4 regions of the Shewanella sp. 38A_GOM-205m genome follow, and region 2 is predicted to be linked to each of the others. Evidence: predicted binding sites of a transcription regulator. Region 2 holds the regulator's gene; each other region holds the start of a gene.
What was found. The regulator MetJ, encoded in region 2, represses methionine synthesis genes. The targets are predictions, from matches to a motif close to TAGACGTCTAGACGTCTA.

Region 1: metE (5-methyltetrahydropteroyltriglutamate--homocysteine S-methyltransferase) is a predicted target of MetJ. The motif match lies at 4,347-4,364, and genes of this name have one in related genera.
Region 3: serA (phosphoglycerate dehydrogenase) is a predicted target of MetJ. The motif match lies at 3,238-3,255, and genes of this name have one in related genera.
Region 4: metK (methionine adenosyltransferase) is a predicted target of MetJ. The motif match lies at 6,115-6,132, and genes of this name have one in related genera.

The regions. Positions count from the first base shown of each region.
Region 1 is NZ_JADP01000029.1:39,809-47,095, forward strand. It holds gene queG (tRNA epoxyqueuosine(34) reductase QueG) at 71-1,249, shown strand; gene N512_RS0115300 (dodecin) at 1,258-1,461, opposite strand; gene N512_RS0115305 (hypothetical protein) at 1,600-1,926, shown strand; gene metE (5-methyltetrahydropteroyltriglutamate--homocysteine S-methyltransferase) at 2,001-4,271, opposite strand; gene N512_RS0115315 (LysR family transcriptional regulator) at 4,437-5,339, shown strand; gene N512_RS0115320 (HDOD domain-containing protein) at 5,388-6,110, opposite strand; gene N512_RS0115325 (GDSL-type esterase/lipase family protein) at 6,255-6,875, opposite strand; gene N512_RS0115330 (TonB-dependent receptor) at 6,973-7,287, opposite strand, start outside.
Region 2 is NZ_JADP01000020.1:58,006-65,292, reverse strand. It holds gene phsA (thiosulfate reductase PhsA) at 1-1,352, shown strand, start outside; gene N512_RS23030 (4Fe-4S dicluster domain-containing protein) at 1,365-1,937, shown strand; gene nrfD (NrfD/PsrC family molybdoenzyme membrane anchor subunit) at 1,934-2,878, shown strand; gene N512_RS0113185 (conjugal transfer protein TraF) at 3,029-4,222, shown strand; gene N512_RS0113180 (sulfite exporter TauE/SafE family protein) at 4,225-4,968, opposite strand; gene metJ (met regulon transcriptional regulator MetJ) at 5,045-5,359, opposite strand; gene metB (cystathionine gamma-synthase) at 5,575-6,735, shown strand; gene N512_RS0113165 (bifunctional aspartate kinase/homoserine dehydrogenase II) at 6,752-7,287, shown strand, end outside.
Region 3 is NZ_JADP01000003.1:50,494-57,780, forward strand. It holds gene N512_RS0103400 (helix-turn-helix transcriptional regulator) at 1,707-2,372, opposite strand; gene N512_RS0103405 (DUF2238 domain-containing protein) at 2,584-3,189, opposite strand; gene serA (phosphoglycerate dehydrogenase) at 3,348-4,577, shown strand; gene ygfZ (tRNA-modifying protein YgfZ) at 4,687-5,652, shown strand; gene N512_RS0103420 (response regulator) at 5,711-6,742, opposite strand; gene N512_RS0103425 (PAS domain S-box protein) at 6,824-7,287, opposite strand, start outside.
Region 4 is NZ_JADP01000008.1:101,087-108,373, forward strand. It holds gene N512_RS0109630 (DUF2938 domain-containing protein) at 1-81, shown strand, start outside; gene fba (class II fructose-bisphosphate aldolase) at 142-1,209, opposite strand; gene N512_RS0109640 (phosphoglycerate kinase) at 1,324-2,499, opposite strand; gene epd (erythrose-4-phosphate dehydrogenase) at 2,588-3,604, opposite strand; gene tkt (transketolase) at 3,736-5,730, opposite strand; gene metK (methionine adenosyltransferase) at 6,176-7,287, shown strand, end outside.

The DNA.
Region 1 (7,287 bases), on a different contig from region 2:
GTTTACGGCAACTGTGAGCAATTCTGCTTTACTGATATAATCATGGCTTTTCCCCGGTCAGCCTCTGTTCATGTCAGCTCCTCAACCACAATTTGATCCCGGTATGCTTGGCAAGCTTGCCCGCGACATAAAAGCCTGGGGCAAAGAGCTGGGTTTTGCTCAAGTGGGAATAACGGATACAGATCTCAGCCGCGAAGAGCCCAGGCTACAGGCCTGGCTCGATAAGGGCTATCACGGTGAGATGGGCTATATGGCCAGCCACGGTATGATGCGGGCCCGCCCGGCCGAGCTGCATCCCGGCACTTTGAGAGTTATCTCAGTACGGATGGACTACTTACCGCCACAAGCCGGGTTTGCCCTCAATCTCAAAGACCCTAACCTTGGCTATATCTCCCGTTATGCCGGCGGCCGCGACTATCACAAGCTGATGCGTAATCGCTTGAAAAAGTTGGGCGAGCGCATAGATGAAGCGCTCAAAGCCCTGCAACTTGAAGGCAGTGGCTTTCGGCCCTTCGTCGACTCGGCTCCCATTCTGGAACGGCCGCTGGCAGAAAAGGCCGGGATCGGCTGGACAGGTAAACACTCACTGATCCTCAACCATGAGGCCGGCAGTTGGTTTTTCCTCGGAGAGCTGCTGGTGAACCTGCCGCTGCCCATGGATGTCGCCACAGCCGAAGGCTGCAACACCTGCGTTGCCTGCATCACAAGTTGCCCAACCGGCGCCATAGTCGAGCCTTATGTAGTCGATGGGCGCCGCTGTATCTCCTACCTCACCATAGAACTGGCCGGCAGCATTCCACTGGAGTTTCGGCCACTGCTCGGCAATCGCATCTACGGCTGTGATGACTGCCAGCTGGTATGCCCCATCAACCGCGCCGCGCCTTTGACCGCAGAGACTGACTTTCATCTAAGGCCACAATTGAAGCAACCCAAACTGCTGGAGCTGTTTGCCTGGAGCGAGACCGAGTTTTTGAAAAACACCGAAGGCAGCGCCATTCGTCGCATAGGCCATGAACGCTGGCTGCGCAATATTGCGGTGGCACTGGGCAATGCCCCCGGCAGTGAAACCATAGTTGCCGCCTTGCAGGAGCGACTGACAGATGCCTCAGAACTGGTCGCAGAACACATAGAGTGGGCACTGGCGCAGCAGGCAGAAAAACTCAGCGCCAACGACACAGCGCCTATTCCCGCCCGCAAGACGGGGCGCCTGATCCGGATAGTGGAAAAAGGCCTGCCAAGGGACGCCTGAACTCAGGCCTAATCCAGGGTAAAACCCACCTTGATGGTGACCTGCCAATGAGCAATAACACCGGCCTCCAGATGTCCGCGGGTATCTATCACCTCAAACCAACGCAAATTATGCAGCGACTGACTGGCCGCCGCGATGGCATTCTTGACCGCTTCGTCCGAGCTGATGGGGGATGAACCTGTCAGTTCTATTATCTTGTACACATGGCTCATAAGGCTTCTCCTGATAGTTATCTGTGTCCAGCACAGGTTCGTGACCTGAGTATAGACAGAAATGGTCGATGGCATATTTCCCTTGGTTTCTGTATATTTCTCAGTTGGATAACCATAGGAAGAAATCAAGGGATTGCTATGCAATTAAAACATTCAGGTCTGGGGATCGCCTCGTTTGCCACCAGCATATTTAGTGGGATAGCCCTGTTTATCACTTTTATTGTTGCAGGAGCCCTGGAGGCGACAACACCGGGCGGCCTGGATGAAAATTCGATGGAAGCCATTCTTGTGGGCCTGATGATCATCTTTATGATGCTGGTCTGCCTGGTGTCTTTGGGATTGGGCATTGGCGGCCTGGTACAAAAAGACCGCCAGAAAATCTTCGCCATTTTGGGCACCACTTTTTCAGGCTTGATCATTCTGGGTACGGTTGGCCTGATAGCGCTGGGCATGAGCATGGGCTGAACCTTTCCCGCGTTGGAGTCAATCAACATCAGGGGCGCAGTGCGCCCCTGACTGTTATTAACCACAGAATTTTATCACCCGAGTCGACGTCGCAACTCCCTGGTGGCATCAACCATGTTCTTCAAAGCCGGTTCGACTTCTTCCCAGTTACGGGTCTTCAAGCCGCAATCCGGGTTGACCCAGAGCTGGCGCACAGGAATTTTCTGCGCCGCCTTTTCAATCAGGCTTACCATGGCTTCCACTGTTGGAATATTGGGGGAGTGAATATCATAAACCCCGGGGCCGATTTCATTGGGATAGTCAAAGTCTTCGAAGGCATTCAACAACTCCATCCGTGAGCGCGATGTTTCTATGGTGATCACATCGGCATCCATGGCGGCAATTGCCGCAATAGTGTCGTTGAATTCGCTGTAGCACATATGGGTATGAATTTGGGTCTCGTCTCTGACACCGGCGGCGCTGAGCTTAAAGGCGGCCACCGCCCAATCGAGATAATGGGCCCAATCGCTGCATTTGAGCGGCAAGCCTTCCCGAAAAGCCGGCTCATCAATCTGAATAATACCTATACCCGCCCGCTCCAATGCCACCACTTCATCACGTATCGCCAGGGCCAACTGAGTCGCTATCTGCTCGCGGCTGATATCCTCGCGGGCAAAGGACCAATGCAATATGGTCACAGGCCCGGTCAGCATGCCTTTCACCGGTCTGTCGGTGAGACTCTGGGCATATTCGGCCCAGTCGACTGTCATCGCCTTGGGACGGGTCACATCGGCGTAGATCAGCGGCGGCTTGACACAGCGGGAACCATAGCTCTGCACCCAGCCCTGTTTGGTAAAACCAACGCCATCTAGCTGTTCACCAAAGTATTCCACCATGTCGTTGCGCTCGGCTTCACCGTGTACCAACACATCTATCCCCAGCTTGAGCTGACGTTCTATGGTATCCCGGGTCACCTGTTGCAGCTGCTCTGTGTACACTGCATCGTCCAACTCACCCTTGCGCCAGCGGCTACGCAGGTTACGAATGGCTGCCGTCTGCGGGAATGAACCTATGGTAGTCGTCGGCAACAAAGGCAGCTTGAACCTGGCCTGCTGGGCTTGTCTGCGCACCTCAAACTCATGGTTTCGGTTGTAATCGGTTGCGCTCAGGGCATCGATTCTGGCACTGAGCTGTTGATTACGCCCCTGCGCCCTGGCCGCGCGCCGACTCCGGCAACGGGCGACCACGGCTTTGGCATTTTCAGTCTCAGGCGCCTCCAAAAGCGCCTTGAGCTCCTGCAACTCGGTGAGTTTTTGCCTGGCAAAAGCCAGCAGACTTTTAAGCTCGGGCGCCAGTGCGGTCTCCACCTCGAGATCCACCGGGGTATGCAACAGGGAGCAGGAAGTGGCGAGCCAGAGCCTGTCTCCCAGATCACGCGCCAGTGGCGCCAACTGCTCGGCCACAAGATCCAGATCGGCGGCCCAGACGTTACGGCCGTTGATCACCCCAACCGACAATACCTGCTCTGGCGCCAGTGCATCGACAGAGGCCTGCAACTGCTCGGGCGCAGTGACCAGATCCAGGTGAATACCCGCCACCGGCAGTGCCGACAACAGACTTTGATGGTGGGCTACAGTGCCGTAATAGGTTGCCAGCAACAGCTTGAGCGGCGCCGACTTGAGCACGCCGTAGGCCTGATTGAAGGCCTGCTGCCAGTTGTCATCCAGCTCAAGTGCCAGCGCAGGTTCATCCAATTGCACCCATTCAACACCCTGGGCGGCAAATCGGGCCAGAATGGCTTGATAACATTCCAGCAGCGCCGGCAGCAGTGTCAAACGGTCAAACTCTGAGCCCACTGTCTTGGACAGATACAGGAAAGTGACCGGCCCCAAGAGTACCGGCTTGGCAGTGTGACCCAGCGCCTGAGCCTCGGTCACCTCTTCAAACAACTGTTCCCAGGCGATATCGAAGCGTTGATCTTCGCTGAGCTCAGGCACCAGATAATGATAGTTGGTGTTGAAGTACTTGGTCATTTCAGACGCCGGCGCATGCTTGCCGCTGGGCGCTCGGCCACGGGCAATCCGGAACAGGGTATCGAGATTGACAGCGCCGCCGTCACGGTGACGCTCGGGGATGACCCCCAGAGTCGCACTCAGGGTCAGCACCTGATCATAGTAAGCAAAGTCACCGACCGGCAACTGCGCCACCCCGGCGTCGGCCTGCCACTGCCAGTGGGTACGCCTAAGCTCCCTGGCAACACTCTCTAATTCGGCCACGCTGGACTCACCGCGCCAATATTTCTCCAAAGCAAACTTGAGTTCACGTCGACGTCCGATACGGGGAAAGCCAAGACTATTTAATTGCATAATGTATACCATCCTTTATAAACTGTGCAGCAAGTGACTGGCGACGCCGAAACACAACAAATCAAACCGGGCGTCTGGACGTCTAGAAGTTTATTGTGCTAGTCTCAGCACAGGCAACCGAATTGAATTCAAGGGCAACATGAGCGGCATTCATGTGGAGAGGAAATGATAGAACTGAGACACCTTCGTACTCTGATAGCACTGAAAGAAAGTGGCAGTCTGGCCGGCGCGGCGAAGAAACGTTTTGTCACCCAGTCGGCGCTGTCGCACCAGATTAAAGAGTTGGAGACCCGGATTAACTCCCAGGTATTTGTTCGCAAAAGCAAACCTCTGACTTTCACGCTTGAGGGCAGTCGCCTGCTGACCCTGGCGGAAGAGATACTGCCCCGGGTACAGGAAACCGAATTTGTGCTCAAACGCGGTCTATCTGGAAGCAGCGGTCCCTTGAAGGTGGGTATTGAGTGTCACAGCTGTTTTCGCTGGCTGATGCCTGTGATGGAAGCCTTTCATCAGTCTTATCCGGATGCCAATCTGGATCTCTCCAGCCGCCATCTGTTCGACTCTCTCAATGCGCTGGAAACCGGTGAGCTGGATATAGTGCTGACCTCAGATCCTGTGCCCGGTCATGCCCTTGCCTATCAGCATCTGTTTGATTTTGAAGTGAGACTGGTGATGGCCAAAGATCACCCTCTGGCAGGCAACAGCTATATTTTGCCGCAACAACTGGCCAGGGAACCTATTATCAGTTATCCGGTACCGCTGGAAAGGCTGGATATTTTCCGTCACTTCCTCGAGCCGGCCGGAGTGGTGCCCGGCCCACAAAAACGCTGTGATCTCACCAATGTGTTGCTGCAACGCATCGCCTGTAAAGAAGGGGTTGCTGCCTTGCCCAACTGGTCACTGACCGAAGCCCAGGGCTTGAGCCTGACCTCGGTGAAACTGGGGCAAGAAGGCCTGAAACGGCCGCTGTTCGGTGCCTACCGCCGCGACAGCAGCAATAGAGTGCAGCTGCAAAGGCTGCTGGAATTAATTGCCAAAGAGGGATTACAGCGTCAGGACAGACACTGACTGAGCGGCTGCCACCGTCCCTGAAAGTCGGCGGCAGTCACAAAGCATTTAGAGAGGATTCAGCAGCAGACCGCGCTGGGACAGTACCCTTCTCAGTACCAGTCCGGGTGAATTGGGATCCCGGGTCTGTCTCAGGTTATGGGCGACCATAAACTCGCTTTGCAGCTCATCATCCAACCCCAGAGATTCAAAAGCTTCCACCGTCAGCGTCTGCTGCTGGGTCTCTATCAGGGTCTTGATAATGCCCAGCGGGAAGCACTGCTCGGCTTCGGCGTTGAGATAGGCAAACGCCGTCAGGGCAATAATCTGACCAAAGACGCTGAACAGTGCCAGAGTCTGCACTTCATCCGCGTCTATCTGCACCCCTTGCATCTGATGCAAGCTGTCCACAGACTCGGTCGCCACGGACTCGGTCAGGCGCCAATAGCCAAGTACCAGTTTACGGTATGGCTGCGGCAGTTCATCGAGCCGCTCTTTGAGATAAAAGCTAAAGGCATAACGGTAGATATTGACCTGTCCCAGACGCACCAATGCATCCTTGAGGCTGCGGTTTGGCTGAACGGAAGGAGAGAGCGCGTTATTGCTGCGCCACAGCAGATGAGCTGCCAGAGCGGGATCGGTCGCGACAATATCGATCACATTGCGAATATCGCCATCAGCAATAATGGCCTTCTTAAGCGGGATCAGGATGCCGCGGCGCCCTATCACCTGCTCTTCGTTGGCAATAATGGCACGCACTTGAGTAAAAACCTGCTGCTCAAGATCTGTCATGTGATTCTTTAAACCTGTTGTTATTTATTATGGAGGCACTATTGCCATTTATTATGGCAGAGAATTTACCCATAAAACGCCCACCAGGGTCAAGTTGAATCGATAATTAGCCCGGTTTTTGCCAAACAGAATCAAAAAGTAGCATCAAAAAGCGCCCGCCTCCTGCAGCCTGGTAAAGATGACTTGTGCCAAACGCGAATACCCCTGTTGATTGAGATGCACAGTATCGGACTTGAGCTCGTTTGAACGCAGCAGCTCGGACAGAGTCTGTTCCAGCAAGATGGCGCCGTGCTTGTCGGCCAGTTCGGCATACAAAGGCAGGGGGGACAGCAGCAGGCTCTTTTGCGGCACAGCCAGCAGCACTACCGGAATTTGCCGGGCTTTGGCCTCAAGTAACATGGCCTCAATGTTTTGCGCCAATTGCACCTGGCTACGACCGCGGAGAATATCGTTACCGCCTTCGAGCAAAATAAGCAGATCCGGCTTGGTTTCATCCAGCAGTGCCGGCAAACGCTCAAGCCCGGCAGCAGATTGCTCACCGGAAATCCCGGCGTTGATCACCTCACAACGGCACAACTCGGCCAGACGGCTGGGATAATCCTGCCCGGCCTTGGCACCAACGCCTTGGGTCAGGCTGTCACCGAAGGCCAGCAGTTTGCCATTGCTGCCGATATATGCCAGCTTGGGCTCGGAGCAAGCCAGCAAAAGCAGCGACAACAGGGCTATGGCCACGCCTCTCAAACCATATCTAAAATCAGCTTTCATATTTCGACTCTTGCCTCCTTGTCGGTGAGTACTTTCCAACTAAAACAGATAGAAATACGGGCAGAAAAAAGCCGGGAACCCCCGGCTTTCTATGCTATCAGAAGCGATAGCTGACGCTGAATCTCAGCGCCCGGCCGCTACCCGAGTAATAACCATCGCCCCAGGTACTGAAATAACCTGAGCTGGCGTATTGCTTGTCAAACAGGTTGTCGACCCTCAGGCTGGCAAGCCAGGCATCTCGGCTGTAGTTGAGGGCGATATTCCCCAGCCAATAGCTGTCCAGTTTATCGTGCTGGTTGCCATTGTCACCCTCCATATATCTGTCACCCAGATACTGACCCTCGACAAACAGCTGCCAGTGCTGACCAAAGTCCACACTGGTGTAGATACGCCCGGAATGCTCGGCCACCCA
Region 2 (7,287 bases):
ATATCCGCCGTATTGCTCATGAGTATGCCGCCGCAGCGCCCCATGCCGTGGTCGACTTTGGCCACAGATCTACCTTCACTCCGGAAGAGTTCGATATGCGTCGGGCGCTGTATGCCGCCAACGTGCTGATTGGTAACCTGGAGCGTAAGGGTGGCCTCTACATGGGTAAGAAGGCCGGCAGCTACAACAAGTTTGCCGGTGAGGCTGTGGCCCCCGAGCTGGGTAAGCCGGGCGTCAAACTGCCCAAACCGCAAGCCAAACGCATCGACCAGATGGATGAGCAGTTTGCCATGGCCTGGTCCGGCGGTGGTATCTATCAGTCAATCATAGATGCGACTCTGGAAGCCAAGCCTTACCAACTGCGAGCCTGGGTCATGAGCCGCACCAACCCTATGCAGACCATGACCGACCGCGCCAAGGTGGTTGAGAGCCTGAAGAAGATGGAGTTTGTGGTTTCCTGTGATGTTTATATAAGTGAAACCGCCGCCTGGGCCGACATCATACTGCCCGAGTGTACTTATCTGGAGCGGGATGAAGAGGTGGCCGACAAGTCCGGCAAGAACCCGGCCTACTACCTGCGTCAGCAAGTGGTGGATGTGATTGGTGATGCCAAGCCTTCCTGGCAAATTTTCCGTGAACTGGGCATAGAGATGGGCCTGGAGCAGTACTATCCCTGGGAAAACATGGAAACCCTGCAATTCCTGCAGGTGAATAAAGACGCCCAGCTGCTACAGCACATCAAGGACAAGGGCTTTGTCAGCTACGGCAAACCGCTGATGCTGCGCGAACCCAAGATGGTGGCCGATTTTGTTGCCGCATACCCCAACGCCAGAACCGTGGATGAAGACGGTACTTACGGCAGCGCGCTCAAGTTCAAGACCCCCAGCGGCAAGATTGAACTGACCTCCGCCAAGGTGGAAGACATGGCGCCTGGACGCGGCACTATCGCCTATCGCGAAGTGACCCTGAAACAGCCGGACGAGCTCTACTTTATTCAGGGCAAGGTGGCGGTGCATACCAATGGCGCGACCCACAATGTGCCTATGCTGGCCAACCTGATGTCCGACAACGCCGTCTGGATCCACCCGGACACCGCCGCCAAGCATGGCATTGAGAATGGGGATGCCATTCGCCTCACTTCCAGTGTCGGCAGTGAAGAGGGCCATGCGCTGGTGACCAAGGGCATACGTCCCGACACTGTTTTCGCCTACATGGGCTTTGGCTCCAAGAACAAGGAGCTGGCACGGGCGACCGGCAAGGGCGTGCACTGCGGCAACCTGCTGCCCAACGTGACTGCACCTGTGTGCGGTATGAACGTACACACCACAGGTGTGAAGCTGGAAAAGGCATAAGGGGAGGCGAAGATGACTAAAAGATATGTGATGGTGCATGACGAGAATAAGTGCATCGGCTGTCAGGCCTGTAACGTCGCCTGCCGCAGCGAAAACGGTGTACCTGAGAGCGTAACTCGCCTGCAGGTACGGGTAGAAGGTCCATTCGGGGATGCGCCGCATCTGCACTTCAAGTATCACAGGGTGTCCTGTCAGCAGTGTGAAGATGCCCCTTGCGTCAAGGTCTGCCCTACCGGAGCGGCCTATGTGGGTGAGGATGGCATAGTCTCCATCAAGGCGGAAAAGTGTGTCGGTTGTATGTACTGTGTGGCAGCTTGCCCCTACAAAGTGCGCTTTATGAACCCGGAAACCAAGGTGGCCGACAAGTGCAACTTCTGTAAGGACACCCGACTGGCGCGCGGCGAACAACCCGCCTGTGTGACTGTGTGTCCCACAGACGCCCTGGTGTTCGGTGATGCCAACGAGGCCAGCAGCGAGGTGGCGACTCTGCTCAACACCCGCGTGACTTATCAGGACAAGACCCATCTGGGAACCAAACCCAGAATCTACCGTATTCCTGTCAAGAGAGGGGGGATCCAATCATGAACAATACTTGGGGCGATATGACGCAATACGACCCTGTCACCTGGCACTGGGTCATAGCCGTTTACCTCTTCTTGGCGGGGTTGTCGGCGGGTAGTCTGTTGATTGGGATCGGGCTGCGTTGGGTGCAAAACAAGACAGAGGGTGACAGCGGCATTCTCAAGGCCGCAGCCTTGATAGCGCCAGTGGCTATCTGTCTGGGGATGCTGTGTCTGGTGTTTGACCTGACCAAGCCATTCCACTTCTGGCTGATTCTGATCAACTATAACCTGACCTCTGTCATGTCCATCGGGGTGTTGGCGCTGTTGGTTTACATTCCGCTGACCTTTGCCTATGCGCTGGTCGTGCTGAAAGATGATCTCGGCAACTGGGGTCTGGGTTTCCTCAAGGGGATTGCAGAATCACTGACTGGCCTGCGCAAGACCATGGAAGTGCTGCTGTTCGTGCTGGCGATTGTCGTGGGTGCCTATACCGGCTTCCTGATCTCTGCCATGAACGCCTACCCCATGCTGAACACTGCCGTCTTACCGGCACTGTTCCTGGTGTCCGGCTTGTCGGCCGGTGCGGCTGCCAACGCGGTAGTAGCGCTGCTGCTGTTCAAGACAGACAAGCACTGCTCACAGCTGGGACGGATGCACGGTTTGGAATTGCCGGTAATGGCGGCAGAAATCCTGTTCCTGTTTATGCTGTTCTGCGCGCTCTACTTCAAGGGGGGCGCTGCTGCTGCCGCGCTGGCATCACTGACAAGCGGCGTCTGGGCCAGCGTGTTCTGGATTGGGGTTGTGGGTATAGGTTTTGGTATCCCGCTGCTTTCCATGCTGTTGCTGCCGGCGAGTACCCGTCACACCAAGGGAGCCATGCTGGCGGTAGCCTGCTGCAGCCTGACCGGCGTGCTGGCACTTAGACACTTTATTCTCTATGCAGGTCAGAGCTATCTTGGTTAACAAGCACTTCTGAACCTGTTTGAGCCTCAGCCCGTATCATTTGGTACGGGCTTTTTTGTGTTTGATGCCATAGTTTCATCGAGATTTGGACTATCTTTAACCCAGGTAACCGCTGTGCCAGGTTACAGATAAAAGCAAGAGGGTGATGGGATGAAACTGAGTCTTTTGACACTGCTTATGACGGGGTTTGCCAGCACGCTGGCGCTGGCTGGGCAGGATGTTTATGAGGCCCGCGCCGATGCCATGGGCGGCGTTGCCGTGGCGGCCGGTAATCGTGAGGCGGCGGCCTTTTCCAATCCGGCGCTGCTGGCTTTGCCTTCGCGCCGCAGCAATGACTTCAGTTTACTCATTCCAACCATAGGCGCCGATGGCGCCGATAAAGATCAGATGATCGACAAGTTTGACGCCCTGCAGGATAACTATGACGCCCTGGTCAATGCCATAGACGCCGCCGACACAGCGGCTATCGATGACTACCGAAAGCGCCTCAGTGGTGACTTGCAATCGCTGCAGGGCAACAGCGCCTATGTCAGCGCCGGTATCAATATGGCTTTGGTCATGCCCTCGGATGGTTTTAATTATGCCTTTGTATTCAAGAGTTATCTCGATGCCTTGGGAATAGCCGAAATCGCTGCCGCGGATATTGATGCCCTGGATAATTTGGACCCCAATAATCCGCCGGAAATCCAAGATTTAACCTCCCAGGGGCGAGTGGTGGCCGGGGCGGTTTCCGAGCTCGGGGTTGCCGTGAGCTATCCGCTATCTATCGTCAATATGCCGGTGACAGTGGGAGTCACCCCCAAGCTGCAACGGTTGGACAGTTTTAATTATGCTGTCAGCGCCAATAACTTCGATGCCGATGATTTCAACGATGATGATTATCGAAGCGATGACACAGGCTTTAACCTGGATATCGGTCTGGCATTCCAGCCATTGGATGGTTTGGTTATCGGTGTCAGTGGTCGTAATCTTATCGAGCGGGACTTAAGCAGCATAGAGGCCGGCGGCGTGCAGCTTACCTATCAGGTGAAACCTATGGTTACCGCAGGGGTGGCCTATGACTGGGCGGCCTTTTCACTCAGCAGCGACTTGGATCTTACCGACAACGACAAGTTTGCCGAGCTTGAGGGCAGCCGCTATTGGCGTTTGGGCGGTGAATACCGGCCTGCTGACTGGGTTGCTTTACGGCTCGGTTATCGCCAGGATCTCAATGATCACACCGCCGATCTTTATTCACTCGGGACAGGGTTCGCCATAGGCAACAGTTTCCGGCTGGATCTCACCGGCATGTTCGGCAGCGATGACGCCATAGGCGGCGTACTGCAAACCAGCTATCACTTCTAAAATTAACCGTTGATGAGCGCCAGGCTTGATTTGATGGTCAGCAACAGGGCGCTCAGCGCGCACAGCGCCAGCGTCAGGACTCGGGTCTTCTCTTTATCCACCCGGCCCACCAAGCGGCTAGCCACCAGAAAACCGAGAAATACCGAAGGCAGCAGCAACAGCGAAAGCCATAGGTGTCTCAAGGTCAAGAGGCCAAAACAGCCGAGAATAATCAAGGCTATCAATGAGCTGAAGATGAAGAAGGCCGACAGCGCTGCGCGGAACTGACTGGCATCCTTACCCGCCAGCAGCAGGGCCATCGGCGGTCCGCCTATGGCGGCCACGGTACCGAAGATCCCGGAAAATATCCCGGCAATAAACAGGCTGAGGCGGTTGATCTTGATGCTGTACTTTCTAAGGCTGAGGAATACGGCTACGGCCACAATCAAGGCTATGGTCAAGCCCAGAATAGGCTGCGGCGCCAGCAACAGCAGGGTGGCGCCAATCAGGCCGCCGGGAAGCCTTCCCAACAAGGCATATTGCAGGCCGTTGAATTCCAGGTGGCCACGCTCGCGTACCAGTGTCAGCAGGGCGATGGAAAAACCCATGGCGATAACCGGGGCAGGAACCAGTTCCGGATCGACGATATACAGCAAAGGTGTGGCCACCACGGCCAAGCCAAAGCCTATCAACGACTGGGTCAGGGCGCCGGTAAATATGATCAGGGACGCCAGTAGCAGGGTGACGGGATCTATCAGTGACAACATTCGCAAGCCCCAAAAAAGACAAGGATCGCACCGCGATCCTTGTTCAACTATAAGGTAATTCTGAGGGACAACACACTTACTCCATGTCTTCCCATTCTATGCCCATGGCATCCATCATGCGCTTGGCCTCTTCCGGGATGCTGTCGGGTTTGTCTTTGGACAAATCCCCATCGTTGGGCAGTGGCTGGCCGGTATAGGCATGCAGGAAGGCTTCGCACAGCAGTTCGCTGTTTGTGGCGTGCCGCAGGTTGTTTACCTGGCGCCGGGTGCGCTCATCGGTCAATACTTTCAGCACCTTCAACGGAATAGAGACAGTGATTTTTTTCACTTGCTCGTTCTTCTTGCCGTGTTCGGCATAAGGGCTGATGTATTCGCCATTCCATTCAGTCATTGATTCACCTGTGATCTCACTAATTCGCAGCAGATTTTAAACCCTTACAGGATACAGTCAAATGATTGCCTGCAAAATCTGTGCAATATGAACAGAAATCCATACATTTGGACGTCCAAACGTCTTGATGCCTATTGACGGCTGGATGGTCATTGGTTAGATTTAGACGTCCAGACATCTTTATGGTGTCGAACCTCAGCATTCAGGAGTCGATTATGACAGAGCGGCGATTAGCAACCACAGCGGTCCGGCAGGGCATCGAATCAGACAGCCAGCACGGGGCCGTGGTGCCACCCATCTATCTGTCGACCAACTATGCCTTTGATGGCCACACTCAGCCAAGAGCCTTTGATTATAGCCGCTCGGGTAATCCTACCCGCTCCATTCTGGGGGATGCCTTGGGGGAGCTGGAACAGGGCTGCAGTGCGGCAATCACAGCGACCGGCATGGCGGCCATTACTCTGGTGGTCAACCTGCTGGGGCCGGATGACCTCTTGTTGGTGCCCCATGACTGTTATGGCGGTAGCTATAGGCTGTTCACCAATCTGGCTGCCAAGGGCCAGTTTCGCTTGCAGGTTTTGGATCAAACCGACCCGCAAGCACTCGCCGCTGCCCTGGCGCAAAAGCCGCGCATGGTGTGGCTCGAGACGCCGTCCAATCCGCTGCTGCGGGTAGTGGATATTGCCGCTATTGCCGAGGCGGCCCACCAGCTGGGCGCATTGGTGGTGGTCGACAACACTTTTTTATCGCCGGCGCTGCAACAGCCTTTACTGTTGGGGGCCGATATAGTGGTGCACTCGACCACTAAATACATCAATGGCCACAGCGATGTGGTGGGCGGCGCCGTGATTGCCAAAGATCCTGAACTGGCAGAGCAGCTGCACTGGTGGTCCAACACGCTCGGGCTGAGCAGTGGCGCCTTCGACAGCTACCTGACCCTGCGTGGCCTGCGTACTCTGGCGCTGAGGATCCGCGAGCATCAGGCCAATGCCGAGCGCATAGTGGCGCTGCTAAGCCAGAGTCCCGTGGTAGACAAAGTTTACTATCCGGGGCTTAAGAGCCACCCAGGTCATGAGATTGCCGCCAGGCAGCAGAGTGGCTTTGGCGCTATGCTGAGTTTTGAGCTCAAGGGTGATGAGGCGCAGGTGGTTGCCTTCCTCGGCGCGCTCAGGCTGTTTTCCGTGGCCGAGAGCCTGGGAGGGGTTGAGAGCCTGGTGGCCGTGCCCGCCACCATGACCCACAGAGCCATGGCGTGTGATGCTCGCGCCGAAGCCGGCATTAAAGACACGCTTATCCGCTTGTCTGTGGGCATAGAAGATGGCCGGGATCTGCTGGATGATATCGCCGCCGGATTGGCTGCAGCCGCAAACTGTTGAATTGAAGGAGCTTGAGATGGCACGTTGTCACCTACATAAGTTTGGCGGTTCCAGTCTCGCCGATGCCGATTGCTACCGACGGGTCGCCCATATTTTGCTGACCCATGGTCATGCAGATGATCTTGTAGTGGTTTCCGCCGCCGGCAAGAGTACCAATTTTCTCTATAAACTGCTGAACCTGAAGGAATCCGGCGCTCTGTGGCAGGAAGAGCTGCAGGTGCTTGTCGGTTATCAGCAGAATCTGATTGAACAGCTGCTGGGCAATGAACAGGCACGTCAACTGCGGGAGCGTCTGTCTACAGATAAGGCGCAACTGGCCAGTTTGTTGTCCTTGCCTGAACTCAGCGAATACCAATGCAATCAGGTGGTGGGTTTCGGTGAACGCTGGTCGGCCAGACTGATGGCGGCGCTACTGAGGGAGTCAGGTGTCGCCGCTTCCCATGTGGATGCCCGCAGTTTGTTGATTGCCGATGAGGGCGCAGTACCCAGGATTCGCCTCGATGAATCCCGTGAAAGGGTACAGCGACTGCTGGCCGAGCATCCCGATGAGCG
Region 3 (7,287 bases), on a different contig from region 2:
GATCCTGTGACTCGGCGAGAGTTGCGCAGCAACATGCTTTCGAGCACGAGCCTTGGATGGCGAACTGGCCGTTGTGCATGGAGGCATTTACACCACGACTTTACGCCGCTGGCACGGCGGCTAGCATTGCTTTAAGCCTTAAATCCCTCACCAATACTTGCCGGGTTTTTGACCACAGACGTAACCCATCACCTGCGGTGCGCCTCTCGCACAGGCGATCCTGTGACACGTCGTGAATACGTCCCTGTAGCCTCGACGAAAACATCTGACCTACATGGACGTAGGAAATGCCGAATTTGTCAGGAACAAAATTCGGCCCTGTTTTCGACGGTCACAGTTCCGCCTGTGCCTGAAAATGAGGTGTATGTCTGCAGACACTTCAGATGTTTCAAGCTACTCAGTGCTAACAGAATTACACCAATTCCCCCTTCGGAGCCGCCGCTGGCGTTGTTGTAAATTGGCGTAGCCGAGACAGGGAGGTCGAGGCTCGAAGGTCGAGCAGGGCGAATGTTGCGAAGCGACAAGTTCATGAGCGCGAGCCAAGGAAGGCGAGCTGGCCCTTATGCATGGATGCATTTGGCGAGTCCTGAGTAGCCAATTTGCTTCATAAGCCAGCGGGGATTTCGGCTACGTCGGGGTATCCTTGGGGATGCAAGGGGCTTTGGACAAGCAAAGCCCCTCGTCCAGTGTGGTGTGGAACACCACGACTTTAGGCCGCTGGCACAGCTGCTATCATGACTTTGAACCAAATATCACTAATAAACCTGGTTTTAGCTGCCAGCTAAGTTGCAGCCCATCACCTGCGGTGGGCTCTTGCACAGGCGATCCTGTGACTCGGCGTTAATACGTCCCTGTAGCCTCGACGAAAACATCCTTGTTTTCGACGGTCACAGTTCCGCCTGTGTCTGGAAAATAGGCGTATGTCTGTAGGTATATAAGCAATTTCTAGCAAAGCTATGATTGCACCAATTCCCCCTTCGGAGCCGCCGCTGGCGTTGTTGCAAAATGGCGTAACCGAGACAGGGATGTCGAGGCTCGAAGGTCGAGCAAGGCGAATGTTGCGAAATGAGCGCGAGCCAAGGAAGGCGAGCTGGCCCTTGTGCATGGAGGCATTTACACCACGACTTTAGGTCGCTGGCACAGCGGCTATCATGGCTTTGAACCAAATATCACTAATAAACCTGGTTTTAGCTGCCAGCTAAGTTGCAGCCCATCACCTGCGGTGGGCTCTTGCACAGGCGATCCTGTGACACGGCGTTAATACGTCCCTGTAGCCTCGACGAAAACATCCTTGTTTTCGACGGTCACAGTTCCGCCTGTGCCTGAAAATGAGGAGTATGTCTGCAGGCATATAGGTAGCTTCAAACAAGTTAGCTCTCACAGAATTGCTCCAATCCCTCCTCGGTGTCGCCGACAGCCGTTGGCGCAAATAACGTAGCTGAAGGCGAACACTCGCCGGTGACGAGTGTGCTCATGAGCGCAAGCTATGGACAGATTGGAATACTTAAGCTCCACGACTTTACGCCGCTGGCACAACGGCTATCATGGCTTTGGCTGAAAGCCATTCCCGACGCGCAAAAAAGCTCAAAGCTGCGGCGATTGCCGCACTCTGACAGGAATTTTCCACTGACTTGGCTTACATAAAAGCCATCAAAGCATAAACAAGCCCCATTCGGGGCCAAGTTCAGGCTGGATCTAGCGACAAATCAACTGATGAGATCGAAGTGACTCTGATAGGTCTGGGCCCAACGCAACAATTCGACTCGATTACGAGATTGAGTCTTGCGGAAAATCGATGAAATATGCGCCTTGACCGTATGCTCACTGATACACAGACGTTGGGCTATCTCTTTATTCCTGGCACCACTGGAAACCAGTTGAATAATGGTACGTTCACGCCGGGTCAACATCTGCAGCATGGAAACCGTATCGGCCGACATCTCATTGCCAGTGTCCAAGGTCTTGACCAGCTTACGGAACATCTTGCTGATAAGGGTTCTGTCGTACCAGAGCTCATCGGCCACCATCTTGCGCAGGCCAGTAAGCATAAGATCGATGCGCTGATCTGAATAAAGTACCCCGCGGATCCCCAGCAACATAGCCGACTCCTGATCCAGTGAACCTCTGGCAACTTGATAGAGGGCGACAGGAACATGAGAGACCAGACGGCTGGCCAGCAGAGGAATGCCCTTATTGTCCAGCGCCGACCCCTTCTGAGAAATTAGATAGAAAGTACTATCGCTCTTCTGCGGATCCAACTGTTCCGGGTGGCGTACTATACGGGTCTTAAGACCAATGGACTCGGCCAGTATGGCCAAATGACAAGGGGCGGCTATCTGGTTTATAAAAACCAACTCATTGATACTACTCATATTTACTCTTCTCCCTGAAAAGTCTCGCTCATATCCCTAAAGGGATAGCTTCCTTAATCACTTTCCGTGAGCTTACACAAAAAGTATCAGATGATTCTGACCAGATAGTGTCCGGTTTTCATCACCATAAAGTATGATTCTAACAATCTTTAGTCGCATTGCCAGATGAAATATTGTAAAGACTGTATATGGCTCTCTCTGTCCCGACCTGTCAATCGGTGCCAAGACGCTGCAACTGGCGGTCATGAAATGAGGATAAAAACAGCAAGGCGGCGATGGCACCGATAAGAGCCATCAGCATATCCGACTGGGTATCCCAGACATAGCCCTGGGTGCCGAGAAATGCCTCGGCACCTGTGCCTGTAGCCGCGGCAACCCACCATTCAATCAGTTCATAGAAAGCCGACAAGGCCAAGGCAAAACAACTGACCAGAAAAGCACACCAGGCACCAGGTTTCACAGCTTGGTTACGCAGCAGTATCTCTCTGGCAATCATTGCCGGGATAAACCCTTGGGCCAAATGACCCAGTTTATCGTAGTTGTTACGCTCAGAGCCCATCCACTGCGCTAAAGTATCGAACAGCGGCACCTCGGCATAGGTGTAGTGAGCGCCGACAAACAGTATCAGGCAATGCACCAAAATCAGGCCATAAAGCAGCGGGGTCAGCGGAAAACGTTTGCGGGTAAAAAACAGTATCGGCAGTGCCAGCATCCCAGGCAGCGCTTCCAGCCACCAAGTGAAATCATCTTTAGGCGCTATCGCCGACCAGATAAGTACCACAAAATAAACGACCAGCCAGATAATTGTGTTTTTCAAGCCACTTTCCTTATGCCAGTGATTGTTCTCAATTAGGAAAAAATACTTTAGCCATCTAGCCCTCCACTTCACCTGAAAAAAGTGCTACTTTGATTGGGCATGGGCAAAAGCATCATAGCATACGTACATTAGTTAATAATCAAGAGGGTACCTATATCATGGCGAAACACTCGCTGGACAAGGATAAAATTAAAATCCTGTTGTTGGAAGGCGTCCACCAATCAGCCGTCGATGTGCTGGAAAGGGCTGGCTATACCAATATCGAGTATCACAAGGCATCACTCTCCGGCTCAGAGCTGCAGCAGTCGATCAAAGATGCCCATTTCGTCGGAATCCGCTCCCGTACCCAACTGACCCAAGAAGTATTACAACAGGCGGAAAAGCTGGTTGCCATAGGATGTTTCTGTATCGGCACCAACCAGGTCGATCTCAAGGCTGCCGAGCAACTGGGTATTCCTGTGTTCAATGCGCCCTTCTCCAATACCCGCAGCGTGGCCGAACTGGTACTCGGTGAAATCATCATGCTGCTGCGCGGTATTCCGCAGCGCAACGCCCTGGCCCATCGTGGTGGCTGGCTCAAGAGCGCCAATGGCAGCTTCGAAGCCCGTGGCAAGACCCTGGGGGTCATAGGTTATGGCCATATCGGTACCCAGCTGGGGATCCTCGCCGAAACCTTGGGGATGAAAGTGATCTTCTTCGATATCGAAGATAAGCTGCCGCTGGGTAACGCCCAGCAGGTACACTCCATGGAGCAGTTACTGTCTCAAGCCGATGTGGTCAGCCTGCATGTGCCTGAAACCCCACAAACCAAAGAGATGATTGCCCAGGCCGAACTGGCGATGATGCGCAAAGGCAGCATACTGATCAATGCTTCCCGCGGCACTGTGGTGGATATCGACGCCCTGGCGGTAGCACTCAAGGAGCAACAGTTGGCTGGTGCCGCCATCGACGTGTTCCCGGTTGAGCCCAAGTCCAATACTGACGAATTCCAAAGCCCGCTGCGCGGCCTGGACAATGTGTTACTGACCCCACACATAGGCGGCAGCACAGAAGAAGCCCAGGAAAACATAGGTATTGAGGTTGCCGGCAAGCTGGCCAAATACTCAGACAACGGCTCTACCCTGTCGGCAGTCAACTTCCCGGAAGTATCGCTGCCGCAGCATAAAGATGCCTCCCGCCTGCTGCATATTCACCATAACCGCCCCGGTATTCTGATCAAGATTAACCAGGCGTTCTCGGAGAAAGGCATCAACATTTCAGCCCAGTATCTGCAAACCACGGCTACCATAGGTTATGTGGTGATGGAGGTAGATACCACCCAGGCTGAAGAAGCACTGACAGAACTCAAGTCTATCGAAGGTACTATCCGTACCAGACTGCTGTTCTGATTTTTTGAGGCTTTCACAGGGTGCCATATTGCTATCGGCGCCCTGTTTATTTCTGTCAAATCCGCTACAATCGCAGATCTCTTAATGCCTTCAATCTCAGGATCTTGTTATGAGCATTTGCGTTTCTCAGCCCGATTGGCCACTGGATGCCGGCATTCCGGATCTGCTTATTTCCCGCCTATCTCACTTGGGTCTGCTTGCCGTTACCGGCGAACAGGGCCGCAGCTTTATCCATGGTCAGGTCACCACGGATATCAGCTCTCTCACGGCCGAACAGTGGCGTTGGGGCGCTCACTGCGATCCCAAAGGCAAAATGCTTTCAAGTTTCAGAACCTTTGCCCTGGGTGATGCCCTGATATTGATGATGCCAAGGGATACCCTGGCTGCCGACTTGCCGCAACTGAAGAAGTACGCTGTGTTCAGTAAGGCCGAACTGGTCGATGTCAGCGACGATTACAGTCTCGTGGGTGTAGCCGGCGCCAAGGCTGCCACTTGGCTGGCAGAGCAGTTCCCGGGCTTCAGTCCAGAGCAGCAAGTGAGTGCTGTCGATGACGGCGTGGTACTGCAGGACGGCGAGCGCTTTATTCTGGTTCTGCCCAGGGCCCGGGCCGATGCCTTGTGCCAGCAGCAGTCTCCAGTCGATGCCAGTGCCTGGCAAGAGCTGGAAATCCTTGCCGCCTACCCTAACCTGCCGGCATCACACATGGGCCAATTTGTACCGCAAATGTGCAACCTGCAGGCCATCAACGGCATCAGCTTCACCAAAGGTTGCTACATGGGCCAGGAAACCGTGGCCAGAATGAAGTATCGCGGCGGCAACAAGCGAGCCCTCTATATTCTCAAGGGTAAAGCCACTGTCGATGTCACCCCGGAAACCACGCTGGAGATGGCGCTGGATGAAGGTTTTCGTAAGGGCGGCAGCATTATTGAAGCCGTACAACGAAATGGCGAGTTGCTGCTGACCGCAGTGCTGGCCAATGACACAGAAGTCGGCGCCAAATTCCGCATCGCTGATGATGAAAACAGCGAACTGACGGTACTGCCTCTGCCCTACTCTCTGGAAGAGCAGGAGTAACAATGAATGACCCAATAAAGGCGCCGTCGGCGCCTTTATTTTTATCCGCAGTTTGTCGCTATTCGGTGCCGGACTCAGTTTCCATGTGAGTATCACGCACCTCTATCACCTGGGGCAGTATCTGTTTGAACAGTTCCACCAGTTCAGGGTCAAAGTGTTTCCCCGACTCAGACTCCAGTAACGCCATGGTATCTTCTATGCTCCAGGCCTTCTTGTAAGGTCGAATCGAGGTCAGGGCATCGAAGACATCGGCAATGGCGACGATTCGCCCCTCAATGGGAATATCATTGCCTTTCAAGCCATTGGGATAACCTGAGCCATCCCACTTCTCGTGGTGAGTCAGCGCAATGCGCCGGGACATCTGCAACAGAGGATCCGGGTGCTCACCGATAATCTCGGCACCGATTTCGGCGTGTTGCTGCATGATTCGCCACTCTTCGGCGTCCAGTTTCCCCGGTTTTTTCAGCACAGCATCCGGAGTACCTATCTTGCCGATATCATGCATGGGCGCCGCATTGTAAAGCAGCTCACAGAAGTTGTCCGGCAGTTTGGCCTGTTGCGCCAGGAGCCTGGCATAGTGGCTCATGCGAATAACGTGTAAGCCGGTCTCGTTATCCTTGTATTCGGCGGCGCGGCCCAGGCGACGGATGATCTCGAAGCGGGTCTGTTCCAGCTCGCGGGTACGTTCGCGCACCTGTTGTTCCAGCAAACGCTTCTGATCATAGAGGGCCAAGTGGTTACGTACCCTGGCTCTGACTATCGGGGCACTGACAGGCTTGGTGATGTAGTCGACAGCCCCCAAATCAAAGCCCTGGGTCTCATCGGCCACCTCAGAGAGAGCGGTGACAAAGATCACCGGGATATGGCTGGTCATGGGTTCCTGCTTGAGACGCTTACAAACTTCATAGCCATTCATGCCCGGCATCATCACATCCAGGAGGATCAGATCCGGAGGGCTCTTCTGCGCCAACGCCAGCGCTCTTGGGCCATCTATCGCCACCTTGAGCTTATAGTCATCGCCGAGGATCCCCACCAGAATATCTATGTTCTCCGGTGTATCGTCCACCACCAGTACAGTGGCTTTTTCCATCTCAATCTCCCTCTTGTTATGGGCCCCACATCCTATTTCAGCGCCACAGCGCTTTAATGGCATATCCCCTAATGAGTATAGTCAGGCCTGCTCGGTCTCGTTCAGCTCCTGCTGCAGCTCGCGGATAAGATCGGCGGCATCGTCAAACTGATAGCTGCCGACCATACTGCTGACAGGTTTCAGGCGCTGCCACAGAGGCTTGCTCACCCTGCGGCTCAATGCTTCCAGTTGAACAACGGCTTCGGCATCGGCGTCTTCCAGACTCTGCAGCAGTTGCTCCAGGGCGGTTTTAAGCGCCTCGGGGTCCATCTCCTCGACGGCATCACCTTCCGCCAGTGGATCGCTTTGTGGCTTATCACCCATCCAGTCCGCAATGGCTTCGACAATGGCTGCAACCCGGGTTTCCACCGCCAGCAACTCTTGCTCACATTCTTCACCGGCCGCCAACTTGGCTTCCAATTGCCTGGCCTCTTCCACCAAAGGCTCGGAGCAGAGGTTACCTGCCAGCCCCTTAAGGGTATGCGCCGCCCTGACCGCTTCTTCCT
Region 4 (7,287 bases), on a different contig from region 2:
GCCAGAGGCAGAAGTCTGTTGGCCCATACGGTTTTTGGCCTTGGACTCTACCTGACGGCCCTGCTGCTATCTCTGCTTTAAACGCCGGAAACGGGACGTAAAAAAGCCCGCGAATGCGGGCTTTCAATACAGAGAACGGGATTACAGGTTGATCTGTGGGTCCAGTTCGCCGGTCTGATAACGCTTGTACATGGCCTGCAACGACAGCGGCTTGATCTTGGAGCCCATACCGGCACAACCGAAGGCTTCGTAGCGAACGGTACAGATGTCGGCCATGGCTTCCATGGAGGCTTTGAGGAATTTGCGTGGGTCAAACTCAGCTGGGTTTTCAGCCAGGAATTTACGTACCGCACCGGTAGATGCCAGGCGCAAATCTGTGTCGATGTTAACCTTACGTACACCGTGCTTGATGCCTTCAACAATCTCTTCCAGCGGCACGCCGTAAGTTTCAGGGATGGCGCCACCATACTGGTTGATGATCTGCAGCCACTCCTGAGGTACAGAAGAAGAGCCGTGCATGACCAGATGAGTGTTGGGAATACGGGCGTGGATCTCTTTGATGCGGTCGATACGCAGCACATCGCCGGTAGGCTTGCGGCTGAACTTGTAAGCACCGTGGCTGGTACCTATGGCGATGGCCAGGGCATCCACATGAGTATCGGCCACGAAGCGGGCGGCTTCTTCCGGGCTGGTCAGCATCTGCTCGTGGCTCAGGGTACCTTCGGCGCCGATACCGTCTTCTTCGCCGGCCATGCCGGTTTCCAGACTACCCAGACAACCGATTTCACCTTCAACAGAAACACCACAGGCGTGGGCGAAGGCCACTGTCTTGCGGGTAACATCGACGTTGTACTCATAAGAGGCAGGAGTCTTGCCGTCAGACATCAAGGAACCGTCCATCATCACAGAGCTCATGCCGAGCTGGATGGAACGCTGACACACGTCAGGGTGAGTACCGTGGTCCTGGTGAATACACACAGGGATATCCGGATACTGCTCGAGGGCAGCCGCCATCAGATACTTGAGGAACTGAGGACGGGCATACTTACGGGCACCGGCTGAAGCCTGCACAATCACAGGGCTGTCAGTGGCTTCGGCGGCCTGCATGATGGCTCGCATCTGCTCCAGGTTGTTAACGTTGAACGCCGGGACGCCGTATCCATGTTCGGCGGCGTGGTCCAGCAGTTGGCGTAGGGAAATAAGGGCCATTTTTTTACTCCAATAATAGGGTGAATTGCTTCACCGAGGTCGCTATCGCTTGGATTTAACTTGATGCTCCCGGCAAAGCCGGGAGCGGTTTCTTTATAATTCTTTTGATTTTGCTCAGTTACCGCGGGCCTTGAGCATGGCCACAGCCGGCAACTCTTTACCTTCGAGGAACTCGAGGAAGGCGCCGCCGCCGGTAGAGATGTATGACACCTTGTCGGCAATGCCGTATTTGTCCACGGCGGCCAGAGTATCACCGCCACCTGCGATGGAGAAGGCCGGTGACTCGGCGATCGCCTGGGCGATACGCTTGGTACCTTCGCCGAACTGATCGAACTCGAACACCCCAACCGGGCCGTTCCAGACTATGGTACCGGCTTGTTGCAGGATAGCTGCCAAGGCTTCGGCGCTGTCCGGGCCTATGTCGAAGATCATCTCATCGTCGGCAACCTCGGCCACTGGCTTCAAGGTAGCCACGGCTGCTGGGCTGAACTCCTTGCCAACCACCACATCGGTAGGCACAGGGATATCGCCACCACGGCTCTGGGCATTGGCCACCAGGCGCTTGGCTTCATCGATAAGGTCGGCTTCATAGAGCGACTTGCCCACAGGATGGCCGGCGGCGGCAATAAAGGTGTTGGCGATACCACCACCCACTACCAGTTGATCCACTATGCCGGACAGAGATTCAAGCACTGTCAGCTTGGTCGACACTTTGGAGCCACCGACAATCGCCACCAAGGGACGCGCCGGGTTATCCATCGCCTTACCCAAGGCATCCAGCTCAGCCGCCAGCAATGGGCCGGCGCAGGCTATCGGGGCAAACATGCCGACACCATGAGTCGAGGCCTGGGCGCGGTGAGCGGTACCAAAGGCATCCATCACATAGACATCACACAGGGCTGCCAGCTGCTTGGAAAGCGCCTCGTCGTTTTTCTTCTCACCCTTGTTGAAGCGGACGTTTTCAAACACCACCACTTCACCTTGGGCAACTTCGACGCCATCCAGATAGTCTTTTTCCAGACGTACCGGACAGTTCAGCGCCTTGGCCAGATAGTCCACCACAGGCTTGAGGGAAAACTCCTCATTGTATTCGCCTTCGGTTGGTCGTCCCAGGTGGGACATCACCATCACGGCAGCCCCTTTTTCCAGTGCCAACTTGATAGTGGGCAGCGAAGCCCGCAGACGCGCGTCGCTGGTGACCACGCCATCGGCCACAGGCACGTTGAGATCTTCACGGATAAGCACACGCTTGCCCTGAAGATCCAGCTCTGACATCTTGATAATTGCCATTTTTACGCTTCCTTCTTAATCAAAAACAAATCTGTTTCACTAAGGGCAGCGCCTTCCCTGCCACCCTGGAATAATCTGTTGCAGCCTCTCAGGCGCTGCGGGCCTTGATCATCGCCAGCGCCGTATCCAACATACGGTTGGCAAAGCCCCATTCGTTGTCGCACCAAAGCAACAGCTTCACCAGTTGACCATCACTGACCCGGGTCTGGGTGCCGTCGACCACGCTGGAGCGCGGATCATGATTAAAATCGCATGATACCAGAGGCTCATCAGTATAGCCCAGAATGCCCTCAAGCCGGCCATGGGTCGCCTGTTCCAGCACCTGGTTTACCTTGGCAATATCCACTCTGTCATTGAGGGTCACAGACACATCTATGGCGGTGACATTAATAGTGGGCACCCGCACTGAAATGGCCTCGAACTTATCCTTCATCTGCGGCAGGATACGCTCTATGCCGCGGGCCAGCTTGGTGTCGACAGGAATGATCGATTGCCCGGCGGCGCGGGTGCGGCGCAGATCGTCGTGATAGGCATCTATCACCTGTTGATCATTCATCGCCGAGTGGATAGTGGTAATAGCACCGCTCTTGACCCCAAAGTGCCGATCCAGCACATCGATAACAGGGACAATACAGTTGGTGGTACAGGATGCGTTGGACACCACAGTGTGTTCGGCGGCCAACAGTTCCTGGTTGACACCATAGACTATGGTGGCGTCAACATCCGCCGAAGAGGGATGACTTATCAATACCTGGCGGGCACCGGCCTGGATATGAGCCTCGCAGCTCTGCCTATCAGACAGGGCGCCTGTGGCTTCGAACACCAAGTCGATATCCAGCTCGCCCCAGGGCAGTTTGTCTGCCTCCGGCTCGGCCAACAGTCTGATGCTATCGTCCCCCAGTTGCATCATGCCGTCTGCAAGACTCGCGCGGCTATGGAAGCGACCATGGGTGGTGTCATAGTTGGTGAGGTGGACTATAGCCTCGGGCTTGGCCAGTTCATTGATGGCAACGATCTGAATTTGCTGCCTTTTACCCGACTCGTATAAGGCACGGAGAATTGAGCGGCCGATGCGGCCATAACCATTGATTGCGACTCTGATCATGGAGATCCTGTTCCTCTAAAGAGGGATGCTGATTGGGTAACGGCCTGTCTTCCTGACAGGCCGTTGCACTTCCTGTGCGGCATTCCATTGCCTGGTTGCCGCACAGTCATTTCCAATCAGGCAGGCGCGGCTCAGGCGAGCAGAGCCTTACCGGCTTCAACCACTTTATCTACAGTGAAACCGAACATCTCAAACAACTGATTGGCAGGCGCTGACTCACCGAAGCTGGTCATGCCAATAATGCGACCGTTCAGGCCCACATATTTATACCAGTAATCGGCTATGCCCGCTTCCACTGCCAGTCGTTTTGTGACATTGGCTGGCAGTACGGCTTCTTTATAAGCCGCGTCCTGTTGGTCAAATACGTCGGTAGATGGCATGGAAACCACACGCACCTTGGCGCCAGTAGCGGCCAGCTCAGCCTGTGCCTTAACCGCCAACTCGACTTCGCTGCCGGTGGCAATGATGATCAGCTCAGGCGCGCCTTCGCAATCCACCAGCACATAACCGCCCTTGGCCACATCGCTCAGTTGCTCGGCGCTGCGTGGCATCTGGGTCAGGTTCTGACGCGAGAAGATAAGTGAAGTTGGACCGTCTTTGCGCTCTATGGCGTACTTCCAGGCAATGGCAGATTCTACCTGGTCACATGGGCGCCAGGTGCTCATGTTGGGAGTCATACGCAAAGAGGCAATCTGCTCAACCGGTTGGTGAGTCGGGCCGTCTTCACCCAAGCCAATGGAGTCGTGGGTATAGACCTGAATGTTCTGCACCTTCATCAGCGCAGCCATCCGCATGGCGTTACGGGCGTATTCCATAAACATCAGGAAGGTGGCGCCGTAAGGTACAAACCCGCCGTGCAGGGCAATACCGTTGATGATGGCGGTCATACCAAACTCACGCACACCATAGTGCAGGTAGTTGCCGCTGGCATCTTCGGCCGAAATAGGCTTGGAACCTGAGTACATGGTCAGGTTGGAAGGCGCCAGGTCAGCACTGCCCCCTAAGAATTCCGGCAGTATTTTACCGAAGGCTTCCAGGGCATTTTGCGAGGCCTTACGGGAAGCGATATTGGCAGGGTTAGCCTGCAGCTGCTCTATATAGGCTTTGGCATCGGCGTCAAAGTTGGCTGGCAGTTCACCGTTGAGGCGACGCTTGAGCTCGGCAGCCAGTGCGGGGTGAGCGGCTTCATAGGCGGCGAACTTGTCGTTCCAGCTGCTTTCGGCGGCCTTACCGGCTTCCTTGGCATCCCAGGCGGCATAGATTTCAGATGGGATCACGAATGGGTCGTGCTTCCAGCCCAGGAATTCACGGGCGGCGGCGATTTCAGCATCACCCAGCGGCGCACCGTGGCAGTCGTGAGAACCTGACTTGTTGGGAGAACCGTAACCTATGATGGTCTTGCAGCAGATCAGCGATGGACGCGGATCGGCCTTGGCGGCTTCGATGGCGGCGTTGATAGCTTGCGGATCGTGACCGTCGACACCGGCAACCACGTGCCAGCCGTAGGCTTCAAAGCGCTTGGGGGTATCATCACTGAACCAGCCTTCAACATGACCGTCGATGGAGATACCGTTGTCATCCCAGAAGGCGATCAGTTTGCCAAGACCCAGAGTGCCGGCCAGAGAGCAGGCTTCGTGGGAGATACCTTCCATCAGACAGCCGTCACCCATGAAGACATAAGTATGGTGATCGACAATATCGTGACCGTCACGGTTAAACTGAGCCGCCAGAGTCTTTTCCGCAATCGCCATACCTACGGCATTGGTGATGCCTTGGCCCAGAGGCCCTGTGGTGGTTTCGATGCCGGGAGCATAACCATATTCAGGGTGGCCCGGAGTACGTGAGTGCAGTTGACGGAACTGCTTGAGATCTTCAATGCCCAGATCATAACCCGCCAGATGCAGCAGTGAGTAATGCAGCATGGAACCATGGCCGTTTGACAGCACAAAGCGGTCGCGGTCAGCCCATTGAGGGTTCACAGGGTTGTGCTTGAGGTGATCCCGCCACAGGACTTCGGCGATATCTGCCATCCCCATGGGAGCACCGGGGTGGCCGGAATTGGCCTTTTGGACAGCGTCCATACTTAAAACACGGATAGCGTTAGCGAGTTCTTTACGGGAAGACATGCTCTCTCCTGCTTGATCTTAGAGGTCTTGGGCAAAATGGAGCCATATTTTCCCCTACCGGGCAGAAGGACGCAAATAAAATTCGCCCACCCACGGCGCCAAAAGCAGCCCAGGCTTTGCTTTGTGTTTACATTTGCGCCTCATTTGCGAAGCCTGCCGCTCACAAAGCTGTCAACTTGCCTGTCCGCTGATCGCTTTCAACGCAAATGCCAAGGCTGAATTGCCAGAGGAAAAGTCTAGATTCAGATACAGATGAATCTGATAAATTTCAGCAAAATAGCTGAAAACAGTAAAAAAAGATTTTAGTCATTTGAGCCGATTCCTGCGCCATGGCGCACAAATATTTGCGACAAGGGGTGTCATCCAAGTCGAATTCTACTAAAATGGCCGTCTAGATGTAGATGCTTCTACACGTTTGAATTCCACAGACGAGATTTTCCGAATTATGGCAAAACACTTGTTTACCTCTGAGTCGGTCTCAGAAGGACATCCAGATAAAATCGCCGATCAGATTTCTGATGCGGTACTCGACGCGATTCTGGCTCAGGATCCCAAGGCCCGTGTAGCCTGTGAAACCCTGGTCAAGACAGGCATGGTACTGGTAGCCGGTGAAGTCACCACCTCTGCCTGGGTCGATATTGAAGAACTGACCCGTAAAACCGTTCGCGAAATAGGTTATACCCACTCAGATATGGGTTTTGATGCCGACAGCTGTGCGGTACTGAACGCCATCGGCAAGCAGTCCCCCGATATCAATCAGGGTGTAGACCGTGCCGATCCCAAAGAACAGGGTGCCGGTGACCAGGGTCTGATGTTCGGTTACGCCAGCAATGAGACTGACGTGCTGATGCCGGCTCCTATCACTTATGCTCACCAGTTGGTTAAGCGCCAGTCCGAAGTACGCAAGAGCGGCGCTCTGCCTTGGCTGCGTCCCGATGCCAAGTCTCAGGTGACTTTCGCCTACGAAGACAACAAGATTGTCGGTATCGATGCCGTGGTACTTTCTACCCAGCATTGCGACAGCGTCAGTCAGGCGGATCTGGTGGAAGGCGTGATGGAAACCATCATCAAGCCAGTATTGCCAGCCCAGTGGCTGAACAAGGACACCAAGTACTTCATCAACCCAACCGGCCGTTTCGTTATCGGTGGTCCCATGGGTGACTGTGGTTTGACCGGTCGCAAGATCATCGTTGATACCTATGGTGGCATGGCCCGTCACGGTGGTGGCGCCTTCTCAGGTAAAGACCCATCCAAGGTTGACCGCAGCGCCGCTTACGCTGCCCGTTACGTTGCCAAGAACATAGTGGCTGCCGGTCTGGCGGATCGCTGTGAAATCCAGGTGTCTTACGCCATTGGTGTGGCCGAACCGACTTCCATCAGTGTGGAAACCTTCGGTACCGGCAAAGTCTCGCAAGAGCTGCTGATCCAATTGGTTCGTCAGCACTTCGATCTGCGCCCATACGGCCTGACCGAGATGCTGGATCTGGCGCGTCCCATCTATCAAGGCACCGCCGCTTACGGTCACTTCGGCCGTGATGAGTTCCCATGGGAGCAAAC